Regions from separate parts of the Vibrio sp. Vb0667 genome, predicted to be linked through region 2. Evidence: predicted binding sites of a transcription regulator. Region 2 holds the regulator's gene; each other region holds the start of a gene.
What was found. Region 2 encodes PurR, which represses purine synthesis genes. Its sites were predicted from a motif close to TNANGNAAACGTTTNCNTNA; they were not measured.

Region 1: a site for PurR is predicted at 2,098-2,117, ahead of R8269_RS13810 (uracil-xanthine permease family protein). Genes of this name have one in related genera too.
Region 3: a site for PurR is predicted at 2,153-2,172, ahead of R8269_RS16870 (inosine/guanosine kinase). Genes of this name have one in related genera too.
Region 4: a site for PurR is predicted at 1,814-1,833, ahead of metK (methionine adenosyltransferase). Genes of this name have one in related genera too.

The regions. Positions count from the first base shown of each region.
Region 1 is NZ_JAWPOL010000013.1:54,763-58,982, reverse strand. It holds gene recG (ATP-dependent DNA helicase RecG) at 1-2,052, shown strand, start outside; gene R8269_RS13810 (uracil-xanthine permease family protein) at 2,285-3,673, shown strand; gene envZ (two-component system sensor histidine kinase EnvZ) at 3,746-4,220, opposite strand, start outside.
Region 2 is NZ_JAWPOL010000005.1:84,378-88,597, reverse strand. It holds gene R8269_RS08450 (TVP38/TMEM64 family protein) at 1-141, opposite strand, end outside; gene R8269_RS08445 (TfoX/Sxy family DNA transformation protein) at 256-846, opposite strand; cyclic di-GMP riboswitch class I at 963-1,052, opposite strand; gene purR (HTH-type transcriptional repressor PurR) at 1,340-2,344, opposite strand; gene torD (molecular chaperone TorD) at 2,813-3,460, opposite strand; gene torR (two-component system response regulator TorR) at 3,727-4,220, shown strand, end outside.
Region 3 is NZ_JAWPOL010000020.1:68,333-72,552, reverse strand. It holds gene hflD (high frequency lysogenization protein HflD) at 1-538, opposite strand, end outside; gene mnmA (tRNA 2-thiouridine(34) synthase MnmA) at 549-1,673, opposite strand; gene R8269_RS16875 (hypothetical protein) at 1,862-2,131, shown strand; gene R8269_RS16870 (inosine/guanosine kinase) at 2,249-3,553, shown strand; gene R8269_RS16865 (H-NS family nucleoid-associated regulatory protein) at 3,681-4,088, opposite strand.
Region 4 is NZ_JAWPOL010000007.1:150,764-154,983, reverse strand. It holds gene R8269_RS10270 (DUF2189 domain-containing protein) at 1-111, opposite strand, end outside; gene metK (methionine adenosyltransferase) at 514-1,668, opposite strand; gene tkt (transketolase) at 1,984-3,978, shown strand; gene R8269_RS10255 (LysR family transcriptional regulator) at 4,070-4,220, opposite strand, start outside.

The DNA.
Region 1 (4,220 bases), on a different contig from region 2:
TTAACCTCCCTTTCTGGAGTTGGCGCGAAAGTCGCAGAAAAACTCGCCAAAGTTGGCTTACATAGCGTTCAAGATTTGCTGTTTCACCTTCCGTTACGCTACGAAGATCGTACTCGTATTTACCCTATTGCCAAACTGCATGCTGGCCTTTGGGCGGCAGTGCAAGGTAAGGTCATGGCAGTCGACACCATCTTCGGTAAGCGCAAAATGCTAACGGTAAAAATCAGCGACGGTAATGGCACTATCACGCTGCGCTTTTTCAACTTTACCGCAGCCATGAAGAACAATTTCACGCAAGGTAAGTTAGTACATGCTTACGGTGAAATTAAGCGCGGTGGCATGGGTTTGGAAATTGTTCATCCTGACTACAAGTTTTACGTCAGCGAGCAAAAGCCCGATGTAGAACAGAGCTTAACCCCTGTTTATCCCACCACCGATGGATTGCGTCAAATCACATTGCGCAACCTTACCGAACAAGCTTTAGCCCTGCTTGATAAAACCGCAGTGCAGGAATTACTTCCAGCGGGGTTGTATGACCATCAAATCACGATGTCGCAAGCACTGCACACCATTCATCGCCCACCACCAACCATTAATTTAGATGAGTTTGACGAAGGCAAACATCCTGCCCAAATCCGCTTGATCATGGAAGAATTGCTCGCACAAAACTTATCGATGCTGGCGGTGCGTAGCAAAGGTCAGAAGGATTCAGCGCTACCTCTCGGTCCTTGTAATAAACTAAAAACGCAGCTTTTAGCCCAACTGCCTTTCTCTCCTACAAACGCTCAAACCCGAGTCGTACAAGAGATTGAAGCCGATCTAGAAAAACCGCACCCAATGATGCGATTAGTGCAAGGCGATGTTGGTTCGGGGAAAACATTGGTTGCCGCCTTGGCCGCTGTTAGAGCCATTGAGCATGGCCATCAGGTGGCACTCATGGCGCCAACCGAACTATTGGCCGAGCAACACGCTATCAACTTCGCAAACTGGTTTGAAACCATGGGCATTCAAGTCGGTTGGTTAGCGGGCAAACTCAAAGGTAAGGCAAAGGAAGCCGAGCTGGCTCGTATTGCCAGTGGTGAAGCGCAAATGGTAGTGGGTACTCACGCGCTATTCCAAGAGCACGTTGAATTTCATCACCTTGCTTTGGTCATCATTGATGAACAGCACCGCTTCGGTGTCCATCAGCGATTAGAATTGCGTGAAAAAGGCGCAAAACAAGGCGCCTATCCACATCAGCTCATCATGACAGCAACGCCGATTCCGCGAACGTTAGCCATGACTGCTTATGCTGACTTAGAAACGTCGGTGATTGACGAGCTACCACCGGGTCGAACGCCGATTCAAACCGTTGCCATTCCAGATACAAAACGTGACGACATCGTCGAGCGTGTCCGAAATGCCTGCTTAAACGAAGGCAAGCAGGCATATTGGGTGTGTACCCTGATTGATGAGTCGGAAGTATTAGAAGCGCAAGCCGCGGCAGATACCGCAGAAGAGCTTCAACGTAAACTGCCGGACGTAAAAATTGGTCTAGTGCACGGACGAATGAAGCCGGCAGAGAAACAAGCGGTGATGCAAGATTTCAAAGACAATAAACTGCATTTGCTGGTCGCAACGACAGTGATTGAAGTTGGTGTGGATGTGCCAAACTCTAGCTTGATGATCATAGAAAACCCTGAACGTCTTGGTTTGGCACAATTACACCAGTTAAGAGGTCGCGTGGGCCGAGGTTCCGTTGCTAGCCATTGTGTGCTGCTGTACCACTCTCCGCTGTCAAAAACCGCGCAAAAACGTCTCGGAGTACTACGTGAAAGTAACGATGGCTTCGTCATTGCGCAGAAAGACCTAGAAATTCGTGGCCCTGGAGAACTATTGGGTACAAAGCAGACAGGTCTTGCTGATTTCAAAATCGCAGACTTAGTTCGAGATCAACGCCTGATTCCCGAAGTTCAGCGTATTGCGCGTCATATTCATGACAATTACCCGACTAACGCAACAGCGATTATCGATCGCTGGTTGGGTGAGCGGGATATTTACTCCAAAGCGTAATGATTGAAAGCGAGCCAAATGGCTCGTTTTTTAATACGCCAAAAACAAAGCAAACGTTTGCTTTTTGAGTAAATCTCTCTATAATCGCGCACAAATTTTTAAGTGTGTTAGATCACACTCCACCAACCTGAGTTGACTCTGATTAACAGCAATCACAGGTAACGACGTCAACTCCACCCTGCTCTCCCATTCAGCGAGAACTAGGGAAATATTGCGACTAGCGAGACAAACAATGACAACTTCAAACCGATCTTCGGAACTGGTCTATCAACTCAACGATCGACCACCTTTGCCTCAAACCATTTTTGCCGCACTTCAGCACTTATTGGCGATGTTCGTCGCGGTTATCACTCCGTCACTGATCATCTGTCAGTCTTTGGGTGTACCTGCAGACCAAACGAACACCATCATCAGCATGTCTTTATTTGCGTCAGGCGTGTCTTCGTTTATTCAAATTCGCACCGTTGGCCCAATTGGCTCTGGTTTGCTCTCTGTTCAAGGCACCAGCTTTAACTTTTTAGGTCCTATTATTGGTGCAGGCCTATCGCTGAAAGCCGGTGGAGCAGACATCAGCACCATGATGGCTGCCATTTTTGGTACGATTTTAGTCGCATCATTTGCAGAAATTTTCCTATCTCGCGTATTGGAGCATGCCCGCCGAATCATCACTCCGCTCGTTTCAGGCATCGTCGTCACTCTTATCGGTCTCACACTGATTCAAGTCGGCTTAGTATCAATGGGCGGTGGCTACGCAGCATTAAATGAAGGAACCTTCGGCAGCTTAGACAAACTTGCTCTGGCTGGAACGGTACTTGGATTAATTGTGATTTTAAACCGCTCGAAAAACCCATACATCCGTGTGGCTTCAATCGTGATTGCGATGCTAGTGGGCTACATCATGGCGTATTTTATGGGGATGGTAGATACTTCTCAGCTAGGCGCAACCGAGATCGTAGCACTGCCCGTACCAATGCAATATGGCTTATCGTTTGACTGGTCTCTGTTCATTCCGCTGGTACTGATTTTCTTTATTACCGCACTAGAGGCCATCGGTGATATTACCGCAACATCTGAAGTGTCTGGTGAGCCAGTAAAAGGCCCAGTGTACATGAAACGCATTAAGGGCGGTGTGTTAGCAGACGGCTTAAACTCCGCAATCGCAGCCGTTTTCAACAGCTTCCCGAACTCAACGTTTAGCCAGAATAACGGCATCATCATGCTAACAGGAGTCGCGAGCCGCTACGTGGGTTACTTTATTTCTGGCATGTTAGTGATTCTTGGCTTGTTTCCTGGCGTCGCTAGCTTTGTTCAGCTGATTCCTGAGCCAGTACTTGGCGGCGCAACGATTGTCATGTTTGGTACGATTGCTGCCGCTGGTGTGCGTATTATCTCTCGTGTTGAGCTCGATCGCCGCGCAATTCTGATCATGGCCTTATCCTTCTCAATGGGACTTGGTATCGCACAAAAACCAGAGATCCTGCAATTTATGCCAGAATTTATTAAGAGTATTTTCTCAACTGGTGTTGCAGCAGGTGGCATCACAGCGATCATTTTAAATCTACTTCTGCCAGAGAAACTGGAAGACGAAGATGAACTTCCTCAGGAAGTGAAAGAGTCTTAAGATTATTGAGAATAAGAAAAGCCCAACCTAATTAGGTTGGGCTTTTTGTTTTAAAGGGTGCGGGCCATCGACTTACTTGGTAGGAAAGCTGATTTGAGCGATTAAACCGCCTTCACTGCGATTACGCATCACCACAGAGCCTGAATGTTGGCTGATTATACGCTTCACAATCGCCAACCCTAGCCCAGTGCCTTCACTACCGCGAGCGGTGTCACCACGCGTAAAGGGTTCAAATAACCTCGCGATTTGAGAATGCTCGATACCCGGTCCGTTGTCCTCTACTGAAATCCACACTAGCTGCTTATCTGCTGTCACACCAGTGCTGATTTTGACCCAGCCATTGCCATAGCGTAGCGCATTCACAACTAAGTTACTGATCGCCCGCTTAATCGCAATCGCGCTTCCTTTGGCTGGCGGCAAGTTAAGATTAAGATCTGTTTCAATTTCAACCTCATAACCACCTTCAGAACTGGCGACGTCACTGGCAATCGTACTGATATCAACCGCTTCAAACGATTCTTGGTTCACCGGTTTGAGGTAATCCATA
Region 2 (4,220 bases):
TACAAAATTCTGATCGATGTATGTAGTTAGTGCTTCTTGTTGGGCTTTTGCATTCTCTAAGGTTAAATACTGGCCAAAGTTAATACCTAAAAAGACGATAGCCGCTAGTAGGATGAGACCTAAAATCAGTTTCTTATTCATAATTTTGATTCCAATTTGGGATATATGTAATAAGACAGTAGGAAAACCGAAAAAATTTCACAAAAAAACCGCAGATTAGACTGCGGTTTTACAAGATAGTTTTTAGGCCGACTTTTATTGGAGGCCGTTCATCAACTCATCTCGGCGAGCTTGAGGTACCACACTCCAATGAGTGCCGTTGATAGCACCTTCTAGTGCCCATAGCAACTCAATGTTGACGGTTGCAGAGTGCGTATCTCTTATCGCTTTATAGGCGTTAAGCGCACCTTCCTCTTCAAGCTTCTCTACGGATTCGATGCCGGCTTTTTTTAGCATGCGCTCGGTAGCCAGTCGTAAGTTAGGCAAATCTTTCAAACGGTTAGGCTTTGTACTTGCTTGCTGTTCTTTCTCAAGCTTTGCCTTTTTCAATGATTGATTCGCTACTTCGATTAAGCGTTCGCTTGATTCCCATAAATCGCTGGAAATAGCGTAGTACTTTGTAACGACTGGGAAGCCACGTTTTTTATAAACGTAAGGCTTTAGCCCTTGTTTCTCGAAGTCAGATGAAGTTTTTTGGTCTGCTCTGATATGAAGCTGATTGTTTACCACTAGTGCAAACATTGTTTCATCAGCGAATAGTCCGAAGCCACCAAACATTGAGCGCGACTTGATATTACCAAGTGCCTCAAATAGCTTCATAGAGTCTTTGAGTATCGGTTTATCCATGTTTTGTTATCTCGGTGTAATTAATATTACGCCACCAAAAGTCAGGTCCGAGAGAGTAGCAAACATGCGTAAAAACAATGTCATTACAGAGTAAAGTCATTGCTTACACACTTGCCATCGGTAACCCCGCTACCTTCCATATCGTAATATGGTTCAGGCCGGAGGCTTTGCGTCCCACTCTTTCGAATGGTTTGCCCTGTGCGTGACACAATGAGCATACTTCTTATATTGAATTAACATCACGGTTTAGCGTTAAAAGTGTGATTTTGGTTCAATAAAAATGATAGATTGAATGCTCTATTTTGCATATGGAAAGGTGCAAATTGGCCTTTGAAAAGGAGTTCTTAATATATATTACATTTATATAAAACAGGGAGTTAACGTTAGTCAATTGTTATTAGAGCAGTGTGAAGTATTAGAGAATGCTTAATTTTCCCAAAAAAATAAGCGCCCCTGTAGAGCGCTTATTTAACACGGTTAAATACAGTGAAATTTAGTTCATTTTTTTCACAGTATTTCGAATTACAAGCTCAGGTTGCATTTCGAAAATTCGTTTTTCGTGTTCTTTATCTTTGATACGCTCAAGTAGAATTTCGAATGCATTTTTACCAACACGACGTTTAGGTTGGTGGATAGTCGTTAGCGGTGGAGAGAAGTATTCCGCAAGCTCGATGTTGTCGTAGCCGATCACTGAAATATCTTCAGGAATTTTGATCCCGTTTTGTTGCAAGCGGCTCATTAGGCCTAGAGCCATTGTGTCGTTAAAACAGAATACCGCCGTCGGGCGCTTGTCCATTGCGGTAATTTTATCTGCAACTAATACGGCCGTATCACATTCAAAGTTACCTTCAAGGATCCAGTCTTCATTTACAGCTAGGTTCGCTTCGCTCATTGCGCGACGGAAACCTGCAATGCGCTCTTGGCAAGCAAGCTTTTCAAAATGACCGCTTAGACAAGCGATATCCGTATGACCATTGTCAATCAGATGTTTGGTTGCAATGTAGCCACCTTCTTCTGAGTTATCCATGATCTTGTCTGCTTGTGAGCTCTCTGGGCCCCAATCCATGACCACTTTAGGAATGTCCGCATGACGGTCAAGCATCTCTTTTAGTTCTTCGGTTAAGTCAGAACACATCACAAGGATGCCATCAACGCGCTTTTCAGCCAGCATACGAATGTAATCGCGTTGTTTTTCGTAAATCCCGCCTGTGTTACATAAAATCAGAGTATAGCCTTGGCGGTAACAGTAGCTCTCAACGCCATCAATCACTTCTGAGAAAAATAGGTTAGTTGATTGAGTTACTAACATGCCAATCGTACGAGTTGAGTTGCATTTTAGGCTGCGTGCAACGGCACTTGGCGCGTAATTCAGCTCGTCAACGGCTTTCATTACTTTTTCTTGCGTTGCTTCTGCAACGAAACGCGTTTTATTGATAACGTGCGAAACTGTCGTAGTGGAAACGCCGGCTAAGCGAGCAACGTCTTTTATCGTGGCCATAAATGGTGTCCTGTATCGAGCTACTGAAATATGTCGTATTGGATGTACCTGATGCTCTAGTGGTTTCACACCTAGCAATCTAAAATTGGCGCTAAGTGTCTCGGCAGCGGTTGATCCAAGTGCGACAAAAGGGTGCGTAGCAGCATCGGTCGATGAATTTTATCTTTTTTCTATCTGATGAGAAATTGCCATCAACCTGTTAAGAAAACACAAAAACCGCTATATTTCAGCGGTTTACATATAAATCATATTTAATCGTTTGCGCTCACATTTTAGCCCTATGTGGACTGACTAGCAATGTTTTCAGCAAGAGATTTGTGTATTTGAAGTCACATTTTGACTGCTAAATAACCAAGCGTCTTTGCGCTAAGTTAAGGCAAACGAATATTATACCCAAGTTACTTACAATTGGTCACTTTCAGGCATACAGGAAGCCCGATAGGCAGGCTCCCTAAAAATAGGCGGCAATTATTCACCAAGAAGGTAGGCGCTGTCTAGTTTACAAAATGCAACTAATAGTTTCGCGACACTCGAGTAAAATCCAAATTCGTCGAATTTTTTACATTTGTCTGAAAACTGAGGTAACCAAGACATCAATTGTTGCTGGATAAAGTCGTTTTGTTTAACGAAGGCTTCTTCCATGTGTTTTTCTTGTTCAAGCTCGTTTGAGCGGATAATCATGTTCCCGAGAAAGTCGAGCTCAACGGCTAAGTGATCCGCAGGTTCCTTTAGGTTTTCGTCTACTTGAACGCCAAATTCAGCCATCAACTTTTCCATTTCCTCAGCTGGCTTGTCATTCAGTAAACCTGATTCACCAATGTACATGGATGCGTAAGGAAGAGCGCCGTATTTTTCTGTCTTCAAAAACAGTTCACAAAAGTCAGCTGCAAGCTCTAGTTGTGCATCTTCACGATCTTGTAACCGATTCAATGCATCAACTAGGCTATCAACAGCTGGTTTCAGCGACTCATTTTCACCTAAACCTGCGAGAAAACTGCGAATTTCAACACTGTGATAGGCTTCCAATTCTTTCTCTGTTAGTTCTTTTGCGAACAAGCTCGAAAACCACCAGTAAATTTCAGCGCGTTTTTCATTAAAAGCTTTCACTTCTTGCATTTTGGGCTCCTGAATGATGCTTCAAGTCATGCATCACAAAGTCAATTAGGGATATCCCCTAAGTGTAATCAATTAAAATGAATAGCAGTAACTATAATTGTTATGTTTTATGGTCAAAAATGACCGTTTATTAATAGCAATGGGCAAGCTTGTTTTGAATCAATAAAAACGCTAAATCTTGCGTTTTAATGTATCTATGACTAGAAATGTTACTAGTTATGAATAGAATACGTCTTGGATAATAAGAAGACAGAAAAGTGGTGTAAATGAGCTATCACGTATTAGTCGTAGAAGATGATGTTGTAACTCGTAGTAAGCTTGCGGGGTATTTCCAAAATGAGGGCTACCAAGTCAGCGAAGCAGAGAGTGGCGCAGAAATGCGTGAAGTTTTGCAAGCGGGCGATGTAGACCTGATCATGCTGGATATTAACCTGCCTGGTGAAGACGGCCTGATGCTTACTCGTGAGTTACGTAGCCAATCGGATATTGGTATCATATTAGTAACAGGACGCACGGATAGCATTGATAAAATCGTAGGCCTAGAAATGGGTGCTGACGATTATGTGACAAAACCTTTTGAACTGAGAGAGCTGTTAGTTCGCGTTAAAAACTTGCTGTGGCGTATTTCAGCAGCGCGCAGTGGCAGCTCGAAAGCGAATGAAACCAGTGAAGAGCACATTGTGCGCTTTGGGGAGTGGACATTCGACATTCAACGTCGCGCACTTAGCCGCAACGGTGAGCCAGTAAAACTAACTAAAGC
Region 3 (4,220 bases), on a different contig from region 2:
CTTGACGCCAAAGAACTGCACTACGAATGCCAGATAACAACAGCGCACGAACTTTGTGTTGGCTTGCCGTCTGCTGCAGTACAGATGGCGTGCCCGTTACTTGAATGCGTGGGCCAATAGGGCTAACGACATCCAGATAGATGCTCGCTAAATTGCTGATCATTTGATCGTCTAGTAGCTCAAAGTGCTCTGACTGACGCTTGGCCATTTGAATACGATCACCAAGCTGAGACATAGCATCGTTACGAGAGCTTAACTTACGTTCTAACGCCATTAAACTAATAATGTAACGAGTAATTTCACTGCCTGATGGTGTGCTATCAATCCCTTTAACCAAGCATTCTAGGCCGAGCTTTAGATCGGCTTCGCGACCGAATACGCCAACTGTGTTAGCAGGGTTCGTGCTCAAAATAGCGTTGATTGATGTTTCAAAAGCATCTTGATCACAATGTCCGTTTCTCGCTACCTGTTGAACTAAAGCAACAGCTTGGCAAATCCCAGCGAAAGCGATAGTACGGTCATAAAGTGTATTCGCCACGTAACGACTCCTAAGCTTGAGAATATTTAATGCGTTGCTCGATGATGCCGCCACCTAGGCACACGTCACCTTTGTAGAACACTGCTGATTGACCTGGAGTTACAGCAATTTGTGGCTCGTCAAAGATAACTTTAATGTTTTCATCATCGATAGGGATGATTGTACAAGGAATATCTTCCTGACGGTAACGAGTTTTCACTGTGCACTTCATAACATCGCGAATTGGCTCACGATCTACCCAATGAAGTTGTGATGCAAGTAGACCTTCTGATTTCAACATTGGATGGTCTTTACCTTGAACAGCAATCAAAACGTTACGTTCTAGATCTTTCTCACCAACGAACCATGGGTCCTCGTTACCACCGCCGCCTTTACGGCCACCGATGTGTAGACCTTTACGCTGACCAAGTGTGTGGTACATCAGGCCTTGGTGTTGACCAATCACTTCGCCTTCTGGAGTCTCGATATTACCAGGCTGAGCTGGAAGGTAGCGACCGAGGAATTCTGTAAACTTGCGTTCACCGATGAAACAAATACCAGTTGAGTCTTTCTTCTTAGCGGTAATTAGATCTTGTTCTTCCGCAATGCGGCGCACTTCTGGCTTCTCTAGATCACCAACAGGGAATAGGCTACGTGCGATTTGCTCGTTGCTTAATGTGTACAGGAAGTAGCTTTGATCTTTGTTGCCATCTAGACCACGTAGCATCTGTGGTTTTTCACCATTTTCTGGGAAAGAGCGACGCACATAGTGGCCCATTGCAATGTAATCAGCATCAAGTACTTCATCAGCGAATTCTAGGAATGCTTTGAACTTGATTTCTTTGTTACAAAGAATGTCAGGGTTCGGAGTACGGCCAGCTTTGTATTCAGCAAGGAAGTACTCAAATACGTTATCCCAGTATTCGGCAGCAAAGTTGATAGTGTGTAGGTGGATGCCTAGCTTGTCACATACTGCCTGAGCGTCAGCAAGATCTTCTGCCGCTGTACAATATTCTTCGTTGTCATCTTCTTCCCAGTTCTTCATGAAAAGGCCCTCTACTTGGTAGCCTTGCTGCTTTAGAAGATACGCGGAAACAGATGAATCAACGCCGCCGGACATACCGACGATGACTTTCTTTTGGCTGTTATCAGACATTACTAAACACCACTTAAATAAACGGGATGCAGATTCTATCAGAATCCACAGACCGGTGACAGATCCGAGATCGAAATCACAATTCGTTTCGCTGGATTTTTCTTCAACAAAGATTCGAACGAGTAATTTCGCAAGTATAGAAGAGGTATATATGGCATAGTTGGCCAAAATCCAAGAGGAAACACCAAATGACAGAAGAAAACCAATTTATGCAAGAAAGTGAGTTGATTGAAATTGTGGAAAATCAGCTCGAAGATGGCAACCCGCTTAAAGTAAAAGAAACCCTTATGCGTTTAATGATGACTGGCACACCACGTGAAGATGCGGTTGCGATGATGGCATGTGCGATGTCAATTGAGATTTTTGATGTAATGAAGAATGAAGGTGAGTTCAACCTAAAGCGTTATAGCGAGCACCTTGAGCAACTACCAGATCTCAGCTTTATGGAAGGTGAATAAGCCACCTAAAAGAAAAAAGCTGTCAGCAAACGTTTGCTATAATCGCTTTTATTGCTGCTTTATTATTAGCGGTATAGAATCCGCTCTCCTTTTTATCCCCTTACTCAGACTGACAATATGAAATTTCCTGGACAACGCAAATCGAAGCACTATTTTCCTGTTCATGCTCGTGACCCGCTGGTGAGCCAAGCACAAGAAAGCAAGAAGATGACGCGCACTCACATCATTGGTATTGACCAAACCTTGGTTGATATTGAAGCAAAAGTTACAACGGATGTGATTGAAAAGTACGGTCTGAGTAAAGGTCACTCTCTGGTTATCGATGACGAAAGAGCAGAAGAGTTATACCAGCAACTGAAAGAAGAGAACTTGATTACCAATGAGTATGCGGGCGGTACAATTGGTAACACGCTACATAACTACTCCGTGCTAGCGGATGACCGCTCCACACTACTTGGAGTGATGAGCCAGGATATTAAGATTGGCAGCTACGGTTACCGTTATCTTTGTAATACATCAAGCCGCATGGACTTGAACTACCTACAAGGTGTAGATGGTGCAATTGGCCGTTGTTTTGCTCTTATCACAGAAGACGGTGAACGTACTTTTGCTATCAGCGAAGGGCAAATGAACCAACTCCATCCTGATAGCATTCCAGAGAAAATCTTTAAAAATGCATCAGCACTTGTACTGACGTCATATCTAGTACGTTGCAAAGACGGCGACCCAATGCCGGAAGCAACAATGAAAGCAATTGAGTACGCGAAAAAGAATGATGTGCCTGTTGTTCTGACTTTAGGCACAAAGTTTGTTATTCAAGATGACCCTAAATATTGGCAAGAATTCATTCGAGATAACGTTTCAGTCGTTGCGATGAATGAAGATGAAGCAGAAGCACTGACGGGGGAATCTGATCCACTTGCTGCGTCTGATAAAACATTGGAGTGGGCTGATCTAGTATTGTGCACGGCGGGTCCTGTAGGTCTATTTATGGCTGGGTATACGGAGGATAGCGCGAAGCGCGAAACTTCTTTGCCATTACTTCCAGGGTCAATTGCTGAATTTAATCGTTATGAATTCAGTCGTCCGGCGAAAAAAGACTCATGCGAGACGCCAATAAAAGTGTACTCGCATATCTCGCCATATATGGGTGGCCCAGAAAAAATTAAGAATACAAATGGCGCAGGTGATGCTGCGTTATCTGCTGTTCTTCATGATATGGCAGCAAATAAATACCATAAAGAAAATGTGCCTAATTCAAGCAAGCACAGTAACGAGTATTTAACTTACTCTTCTTTTTCTCAAGTCTGCAAATACGCAAACCGTGCGAGCTACGAAGTTCTCGTGCAACATTCACCACGATTGTCGCGCGGACTTCCTGAGCGAGAAGATAGCCTAGAAGAAGCATACTGGGAACGTTAATACGAAGCGATTTAATTAACTATTCTGTAACTAAAGTAAAAGGCACATTAAGAAACGTGCCTTTTTTATTTGTAATGGTTTAAATAAAAAAGGCTCCCTATGGGAGCCTTTTAAAAATAGCACGGATCTAGATTAGGAACTCATCCAGAGATTTACCTGCATCAAGTTGCTCTTGAATCGCCGAAGGTGTACGACCTTGGCCAGTCCAAGTTTTCTCATTACCGTTTGAATCTGTGTATTTGTATTTAGCAGGGCGAGGTGCGCGCTTCGCTTTGCCTTTCGTCTTAGTTTCGCCAGATAGCGCAGTAATAAGTGCTTCTACGTCAATACCGTCTTGAGCGATTTTCTCAGCAATCTCTGCAAGCTTAGCTTCTTGCTCTGCTTGTGCTGCGCGTTCTGCTTCTTCTGCTTCACGACGCTCATCTACGACAGTAGTGAGTTTATCTAGAGCTTCTTCCAATTGTTCTAGAGTCAGCTCACGAGAAAATGCACGAAGGCTACGGATATTTAGAAGGGTTTTAGTCAGCTCTGACATAACGATTCCTATTAAAAGGTTAATGTGTTGGGCACTTTTTATCGTTACGATTAAATAATGCCAATCTATAAATAAACAAAGAGTCCTTATATTTAACTTTATCTTTTCCTTATGTGCAAATGCTAAATCAAG
Region 4 (4,220 bases), on a different contig from region 2:
AAAAGGTGCAGAAAGATTGACCGTATTGCACGGTATGGTTCTGGCGTATTCGTTGTCTGGCACTTCCTTTCGTTTGTTGTGGAAGTCCGATGGATTAACAGTTCGAGGCATAACTCCTCCTTGATTTATTCCCACATTATCCGCTTATACCAACTGACAGCGGTTTTTGTTCAGTCAAACTTGAAGCGACTTTTTCAAGTTTACATCTGAGCATTGGCTTAGTTTGGTATCGGCCATAAAGATGCCTGACTCATGTCTTTACTTAAGTGTTGCTTCCACAGTCGCCAGCATCCGACGTCTCTATTTAAATTGGAGTTAACAATATTTTAACTATTGGCGGAGATGGGATAATTTACAAATAATTGCTTAAAATTTATTCGGTATAAAAATGAGGGAGAAACAGGACTGCTTTGTGGGGCAGGGCGGTATGAGCCGAAATGGCTGGATAAAAGTTGCTGAAAATAAAAAGCCCCCGCCATAGGCGAGGGCTTGATTGATTCTTGCTTGGCTTGATTATTTGATGCCAGCGAAATCGCGTAGAAGTGCAGCTTTGTCTGTCGCTTCCCACGGGAATTCTTCACGACCGAAGTGACCGTAAGCCGCTGTCTTCTTGTAGATAGGTTGAAGAAGGTTAAGCATTTCTTGTAGACCGTATGGACGTAGGTCGAAGAATTGACGAACCGCTTCAATGATGATGTCGTGAGATACTTTCTCAGTACCGAACGTTTCCACCATGATAGACGTTGGATCAGCAACACCGATTGCGTAAGAAAGTTGGATCTCACAACGGTCAGCCATGCCTGCCGCTACGATGTTTTTCGCTACGTAGCGTGCTGCGTATGCTGCACTACGGTCAACTTTTGATGGATCTTTACCAGAAAACGCACCGCCACCGTGACGAGCTGCGCCGCCGTAGGTATCTACGATGATCTTACGACCAGTTAGGCCACAGTCACCCATAGGACCACCGATTACGAAGCGACCGGTTGGGTTAATGAAGAAGTTTGTTTCTTTGTTGATCCACTCAGAAGGTAGCACTGGCTTAATGATCTCTTCCATTACCGCTTCACGCAGGTCTGAAGTTGAGATTGAGTCACAGTGTTGAGTTGAAAGAACAACCGCGTCGATACCAACGATGTTACCTTGATCGTATTGGAATGTTACCTGAGATTTTGCATCAGGACGCAACCAAGGTAGTGTGCCGTTTTTACGAACTTCTGCTTGCTTTTGAACAAGACGGTGAGAGTAAGTAATTGGCGCTGGCATTAGTACTTCAGTTTCGTTACAAGCGTAACCAAACATGATGCCTTGGTCGCCTGCACCTTGTTCTTTAGGGTCAGCTTTATCAACACCTTGGTTGATATCTGGCGACTGTTTACCGATTGTGTTTAGTACCGCACAAGAATCTGCGTCAAAGCCCATATCTGAATGTACGTAGCCGATTTCACGAACGGTTTCACGAGTTAACTCTTCGATGTCTACCCATGCTGAAGTCGTGATTTCACCACCCACCATTACCATACCGGTTTTAACGTAAGTCTCACATGCAACACGAGCCTTTGGATCTTGCTCTAGAATCGCGTCAAGAACCGCATCAGAAATCTGGTCTGCAATTTTATCTGGATGACCTTCTGATACTGACTCAGAAGTAAACAGGTGCTTAGCCATGTTAGCTCCACTATATCTGGTTTAAAACTGGGGAATGATAAACTCTCCAGCGCAAATTAATACTAATTTTTGTAGGTGTATCTACATCTAGACGTCTATTCTAAATTTGATTGCTCGAATTACAAGCTCTTTTTTGGTTTTTGTTATAACCAAACGTTTGCCTGATTTATTGATAATTTTAAGAACTTCGAACGATTTGGCGCGAAAGGTGCAATATTTGTGAGGTTTTGGACTGGAAAACGTTTGCACACCCAACAGGGCTTTGAGAGAATTATGACCTACTTTTCGTTTCGCTTAATGTACTCAGGAGCAGACATGTCGTCTCGTAAACATCTTGCCAATGCAATTCGTGCTCTAAGCATGGATGGTGTTCAACAAGCTAACTCAGGCCACCCAGGCGCACCAATGGGTATGGCTGATATCGCTGAAGTTCTTTGGCGCTCTCACCTAAACCATAACCCTTCAAACCCAGAGTGGGCCGACCGCGATCGCTTTGTGCTGTCAAACGGTCATGGGTCAATGCTTATTTACTCTCTACTGCACTTAAGCGGTTACGAGCTATCTATTGACGATCTGAAAAACTTCCGTCAATTGCACTCAAAAACCCCAGGTCACCCAGAGTACGGCTACGCGCCTGGTATCGAGACAACAACGGGTCCTCTAGGTCAAGGCATCACTAACGCTGTTGGTATGGCGATCGCAGAGAAAGCACTAGCGGCACAGTTCAACAAAGAAGGTCACGATATCGTTGACCACTTTACGTATGTGTTCATGGGTGACGGCTGTCTAATGGAAGGCATCTCGCATGAAGCATGCTCTCTTGCAGGTACTCTTGGTCTAGGCAAGCTGATTGCATTCTGGGATGACAACGGCATCTCTATCGACGGTCACGTTGATGGTTGGTTCTCTGACGATACACCTAAGCGTTTTGAAGCGTACGGCTGGCATGTAATCCCAGCAGTCGATGGTCACGACTCAGACGCGATCAACGCAGCAATTGAAGCAGCAAAAGCGGACCCACGTCCTACGCTTATCTGTACCAAAACAATTATCGGTTTCGGTTCTCCTAACAAGTCTGGTTCGCACGACTGTCACGGTGCACCACTAGGTCACGATGAAATCCAAGCGGCTCGCGAATACCTAGGTTGGGAGTACGGCCCATTTGAGATCCCGGCAGATGTTTACGCTGAGTGGGATGCAAAAGAAGCGGGCGCCGCGAAAGAAGCAGCTTGGAATGAAAAATTCGAAGCATACGCTGCAGCTTACCCTGCTGAAGCGGCAGAGCTTAAACGTCGTCTAAACGGCGAACTTCCTGCACAATGGGAAGAAAAAGCGAACCAAATCATTGCCGATCTTCAAGCAAACCCAGCGAACATTGCATCACGTAAAGCATCGCAAAATGCACTAGAAGCGTTTGGTCAAATGCTTCCTGAGTTTATGGGTGGTTCTGCTGACCTAGCGCCTTCTAACCTGACCATGTGGTCTGGTTCTAAGTCTCTAGAAACGGAGGACTTCTCTGGCAACTACATCCACTACGGTGTACGCGAATTCGGTATGACTGCTATCATCAACGGTATCGCATTGCACGGTGGTTTCGTTCCTTACGGCGCAACATTCCTAATGTTCATGGAATACGCTCGTAACGCAATGCGTATGGCTGCGCTGATGAAAATTCAGAACATCCAAGTTTACACGCATGATTCGATCGGTCTTGGCGAAGATGGCCCAACTCACCAACCTGTTGAGCAAATGGCGTCTCTACGTGTAACTCCAAACATGAGCACATGGCGCCCATGTGACCAAGTTGAGTCTGCAGTTGCATGGAAACTAGCGATTGAACGTAAAGATGCACCAACTGCACTTATCTTCTCTCGTCAAAACCTAGCGCAACAAGAGCGTACTGCTGAACAAGTCGCAGACATCGCGAAAGGTGCTTACATCCTGAAAGATAGCGAAGGTAAGCCTGAGCTAATCCTTATCGCAACAGGTTCTGAGGTTGAGCTTGCAGTGAAAGCCGCTGAGCAACTAACTTCAGAAGGCAAGAAAGTACGCGTTGTTTCAATGCCATCAACAGATGCATTCGATAAACAAGACGCTGCTTACCGTGAATCTGTACTGCCATCAGACGTAACGGCACGTATCGCTATTGAAGCGGGCATTGCGGATTTCTGGTACAAGTACGTAGGCTTCGACGGTCGCATCATCGGTATGACAACATTCGGTGAATCAGCACCTGCTGGTCAGCTATTCGAGATGTTTGGCTTCACGACTGAAAACGTAGTGAACACAGCTAAAGAATTGCTAGCGTAATTGCAGGACCATCTAAACAGTCGAACGTAAACGACAACTGTTAGATGCTAAAGTTAGAAAGGCCATCATTATGATGGCCTTTTTATTTTTGTCAGGTTTTCCAACCTTGTGGAATGCTTTGGTGAATGCAGTCTAAAAGTACGGATAAGCGCAGTGGTGGTCGTCCTGCTGGTGTATAGCAGTTAATGGAAATAGGCTCAGAAACCCAACCTTCTAAGCATGGTGTGATTCGCCCTGGGTGA